2 regions of the Heyndrickxia acidicola genome follow, and region 2 is predicted to be linked to the other one. Evidence: a T-box and tRNA genes for the amino acid it is inferred to sense, from the RefSeq annotation. Region 2 holds a T-box; the other holds one or more tRNA genes.
What was found. The T-box of region 2 lies ahead of ileS (isoleucine--tRNA ligase). A T-box ahead of a tRNA ligase gene usually reads a tRNA of that ligase, here a tRNA-Ile.

Region 1: it encodes a tRNA-Ile, which carries the amino acid that the T-box ahead of ileS (isoleucine--tRNA ligase) is inferred to sense. The anticodon was not compared.

Annotation. Positions count from the first base shown of each region.
Region 1 is NZ_KV440953.1:4,686,326-4,688,684, reverse strand. It holds gene A5N88_RS21860 (1,4-dihydroxy-2-naphthoate polyprenyltransferase) at 1-304, shown strand, start outside; tRNA gene A5N88_RS21855 (tRNA-Glu) at 711-782, opposite strand; tRNA gene A5N88_RS21850 (tRNA-Ser) at 788-878, opposite strand; tRNA gene A5N88_RS21845 (tRNA-Asn) at 888-962, opposite strand; tRNA gene A5N88_RS21840 (tRNA-Ile) at 976-1,049, opposite strand; tRNA gene A5N88_RS21835 (tRNA-Gly) at 1,062-1,135, opposite strand; tRNA gene A5N88_RS21830 (tRNA-His) at 1,148-1,223, opposite strand; tRNA gene A5N88_RS21825 (tRNA-Phe) at 1,235-1,310, opposite strand; tRNA gene A5N88_RS21820 (tRNA-Asp) at 1,326-1,402, opposite strand; tRNA gene A5N88_RS21815 (tRNA-Met) at 1,409-1,482, opposite strand; tRNA gene A5N88_RS21810 (tRNA-Ser) at 1,535-1,627, opposite strand; tRNA gene A5N88_RS21805 (tRNA-Ile) at 1,635-1,711, opposite strand; tRNA gene A5N88_RS21800 (tRNA-Met) at 1,717-1,793, opposite strand; tRNA gene A5N88_RS21795 (tRNA-Ala) at 1,813-1,888, opposite strand; tRNA gene A5N88_RS21790 (tRNA-Pro) at 1,909-1,985, opposite strand; tRNA gene A5N88_RS21785 (tRNA-Arg) at 1,990-2,066, opposite strand; tRNA gene A5N88_RS21780 (tRNA-Leu) at 2,101-2,189, opposite strand; tRNA gene A5N88_RS21775 (tRNA-Gly) at 2,199-2,273, opposite strand; tRNA gene A5N88_RS21770 (tRNA-Leu) at 2,289-2,359, opposite strand, start outside.
Region 2 is NZ_KV440953.1:1,785,883-1,788,241, forward strand. It holds gene ileS (isoleucine--tRNA ligase) at 1-1,192, opposite strand, end outside; T-box leader at 1,350-1,580, opposite strand; gene A5N88_RS08385 (DivIVA domain-containing protein) at 1,649-2,158, opposite strand.

The sequences.
Region 1 (2,359 bases), 2.9 Mb from region 2:
CGACAAAGAGAATGGCCGTAAGACAGTGGCTATTCTAATAGGAAGAAAAAATGCTATTATCCTATTAGGCTCTATGTTCACATTTTCTTATCTATGGATTATTGGCTTCATCATCTTTGGCCATGCAACACCATGGCTGTTAATTATCCTGCTTAGCCTGCCAAAACCAATCGCAGCAATTAGGGGATTTATCGGAAAAACAGAAGCAATTCAAATGGTACCAGCAATGGTTGCCACAGCCCAAACAAACACCTTTTTTGGCTTCCTGCTTTCCATAGGCCTCATCATAAATTACTTCATGTAAAAAGGACAGCATTGCTGTCCTTTTATATCTTTAAAAATGGCTCCGTTAATCTTCCCTGTTGATTCCCGCAGCAAGCACCGCAGGAGTCTCGTTCTTTGACCTTCAATGAACTTTTGGGCCAGACCAACAATGGGCTTTTGCAGCGGATATAGGCCGCGCCTTGTACTTCTTGCTGGCTGAATTCCTTGCTGCGGGGTCTCCTTTTACCGATTCCGCTCCAATTCACTGCGGTAAAATCAACATTGATCTTAAACAGAGCATTAAAAATAAAGAATCCTTTACTTCATTAAAGGGATCAGACCCCTTTAACATTTTACCGCGAAGAAGTAACAAATTACTTCTAGAATTATCTGCACAACAAAAAAGCGGTAACACACAATATATGTGTGTTACCGCTTTTTGATGATGACCCGTACGGGATTCGAACCCGTGTTACCGCCGTGAAAGGGCGGTGTCTTAACCGCTTGACCAACGGGCCAAATATGGCGGAGAAGGAGGGATTTGAACCCTCGCGCCGCTTACGCGACCTACACCCTTAGCAGGGGCGCCTCTTCAGCCACTTGAGTACTTCCCCATATTGTGATGGCTCCGCAGGTAGGACTCGAACCTACGACCGATCGGTTAACAGCCGATAGCTCTACCACTGAGCTACTGCGGAATATTAATAAAAATGGGCCTAAATGGACTCGAACCATCGACCTCACGCTTATCAGGCGTGCGCTCTAACCAGCTGAGCTATAGGCCCATAATAAAATTATGGAGCGGGTGATGGGAATCGAACCCACGACAACAGCTTGGAAGGCTGTAGTTTTACCACTAAACTACACCCGCATAAATTGAAAATGGGGCGGCTGATGGGAATCGAACCCACGAATGTCGGAACCACAATCCGATGCGTTAACCACTTCGCCACAGCCGCCATCGTTTGAATGGTGGCTCGGGACGGAATCGAACCGCCGACACAAGGATTTTCAGTCCTTTGCTCTACCGACTGAGCTACCGAGCCATATTGATTTGTAAATGGCGGTCCGGACGGGACTCGAACCCGCGACCTCCTGCGTGACAGGCAGGCATTCTAACCAGCTGAACTACCGGACCATTGTATTGCGGGGGCAGGATTTGAACCTGCGACCTTCGGGTTATGAGCCCGACGAGCTACCGAACTGCTCCACCCCGCGACGATACTATAATTTTTTGTGTCTAAACAAGCCAATATTTTAAAAATAAGTATGGCGGAGGAAGAGGGATTCGAACCCCCGCGCGGTGTAACCCGCCTGTCGGTTTTCAAGACCGATCCCTTCAGCCGGACTTGGGTATTCCTCCGTACTTATGGTGGACCTTGTAGGACTCGAACCTACGACCGGACGGTTATGAGCCGTCTGCTCTAACCAGCTGAGCTAAAGGTCCTCTAATGGTAGCGGCGGAGGGGATCGAACCCCCGACCTCACGGGTATGAACCGTACGCTCTAGCCAGCTGAGCTACACCGCCATTAGAAAAATAATATATTTGGTGGAGCCTAGCGGGATCGAACCGCTGACCTCCTGCGTGCAAAGCAGGCGCTCTCCCAGCTGAGCTAAGGCCCCAAAATGATTTAAATAGTCTCTGGTCGGGAAGACAGGATTCGAACCTGCGACCCCATGGTCCCAAACCATGTGCTCTACCAAGCTGAGCTACTTCCCGTAAATGGCGCGCCCGAGAGGAGTCGAACCCCTAACCTTTTGATCCGTAGTCAAACGCTCTATCCAATTGAGCTACGGGCGCTTAAAGAAAAGTTATTTTCTACCGCAAAAAACTTTGGTGCCGAGGACCGGAATCGAACCGGTACGGTAGTCACCTACCGCAGGATTTTAAGTCCTGTGCGTCTGCCAGTTCCGCCACCCCGGCAAGGGTGTTTGGAGCGGAAGACGGGATTCGAACCCGCGACCCCCACCTTGGCAAGGTGGTGTTCTACCACTGAACTACTTCCGCAAATTTTTAAATAAGTGCGGGTGAAGGGAGTCGAACCCCCACGCCTTGCGGCGCCAGATCCTAAGTCTGGTGCGTCTGCCAATTCC
Region 2 (2,359 bases):
TTCTCCAATCATGCGGATATGAGTGGGTAAAGAAATTCAGTTTAAGAAGGGCGCCAACCTCTTTAAGCTTTTCTGTAATTGGTTTATTAGCCTCATCATAGAACAGTCCTTCAAATCCTGGAGCCTCCGCTGTCATTCTTCCTTTATCGTCCACGGGACATAAAACGTCCAAGCCATACTTTTTCCCAACAATAAAGTCATCTTCCCCATGTCCAGGAGCTGTATGTACACAGCCTGTTCCAGATTCAGTTGTAACATGGTCACCAAGCATGACTAAAGATTCGCGGTCATAGAAAGGGTGTTCAGCTGTAATATATTCCATATCGCGACCTTTGACAGTTTTCACCACTTCTGGCGACTCCCATTCAAGTACGTTGGAAACCTCTTCAAGAAGAGCTTCAGCCACAACAAATTTTTCATTATTGACCAAAACGACGGCATAATTTAAATCTGGATGCACTGAAATACCTAAATTAGCAGGCATTGTCCAAGGTGTAGTAGTCCAGATAATGATTTTTGTTTCATTATCCAGCACGCCTTTTCCATCTTTCACTTTAAAGGCGACATAAATGGAGGCTGAGCGTTTATCCTGATACTCAATTTCTGCCTCTGCAAGGGCTGATTCACTGGATGGAGACCAGTATACAGGCTTTAGTCCTTTATAAATATAGCCTTTGCTTGCCATTTCTCCAAAAACCTTAATTTGTTGAGCCTCGTATTCGGGCTTTAATGTAAGATACGGATTTTCCCAGTCACCGCGCACTCCCAGTCTTTTAAAGGAAGCCCTTTGGTTATCAACTTGTTCATAGGCATATTCTGCACATAGCTTTCGAAATTCAGCAACTGTCATTTCTTTTCGTTTTACACCCTTATTAGTTAATGCCTGTTCAATTGGCAGGCCGTGGGTATCCCAGCCAGGTACATACGGTGCGTTGAAGCCTGTCATGGATTTATATCTTACAATAAAGTCCTTTAATGTTTTGTTTAAGGCATGGCCCATGTGGAGATCACCGTTTGCATAAGGCGGTCCGTCATGCAAAATAAACAATGGCTTTCCTTGATTTCTTTCCTGAACTTTTTGGTAAATATTCATCTTTTCCCATTTTTCCTGAATTTCAGGTTCTCTTTTGGGAAGATTTCCTCGCATCGGAAATTCCGTTTTAGGCATCAATAAGGTATCTTTATACTCCATCTTTTACTCCTCCTAAATAAAACAACTAATTATGTTAAAATGAATCATCATAAGGCCATTACATATAATTGACAAAATTTTCTTTATGCATTCCTGCACTGATTAGGCTTCTGAATGTTCTTTATTACCCTAAAAACAAAAAAAACCTTCTCATCCACAAAGGGACGAGAAGGTTTCCCGCGGTACCACCCTGGTAGACAATGAATAGTCATTGTCCGCTTTATCATTCAATATCGAGAATGACCCGCTTTTATCTACTAACCAAATGGTTTTCAAGTCAAGAACTCATGGGTGATCTTCCAGCTGTTATCTTATGCCGGGCTTCCACTATCACCGGCTCGCTAATATAAGAATTAAACAGATATACTGTCCCAGTCATCGTTTAATTATCATGATTTTAAATTATTATATGTGACAGGTTTTTATCCCGTCAAGCCTAAATGACCGATTCTTTTTTTATTTAATCGCGTCCTCTTCCAAATCAAACTCTGTAGCATCTAACTCAAATTCCATAAGCGTATCCCAGTCATCACTTTTAAGAAGATCAAGCTGTGCTTCCACAAGCATTTTAAAACGGGTACGAAACACTTTTGATTGTTTTTTCAATTCCTCAATATCCAAGGCAATTTTACGGGCTTTGGAAAGTGATTCATTCACTATGCGGTCAGCGTTCTTTTCCGCTTCCCTAATGATAAGCTTTGCTTCCTTTTGAGCATTGCCTCTTACTTCTTCTGCTGCTTCCTGAGCCACAATAATGGACTTATTCAGCGTTTCTTCAATGGAAGTAAAATGGCCAAGACGTTCATTTAAAGAAGCCAGCCTTTCTTCCAATTCCTTCTTTTCACGAATCATCAATTCATAGTCTTTTATAATTTGATCCAAAAATTCATTTACCTGGTCCTCATCATAACCGCGAAAACCCTTGCTGAATTCTTTATTATGTATATCTAATGGCGTTAAAGGCATATTGCCACCTCCATAATAGTAGTTTAAATACTTACACTCCTGTTTTTCTCTTTAAAAGGATGTGCACTGAATCATCCTAATTTACAGAAGTTTTTACAGAGAAAAACGGGAAAGTAAAAATAGGCATTATGGCTAATTAATTTTTTATCGATAACACTTTCTTCACATATTTATATTATACTGAATTTCGACAGCTTTGGG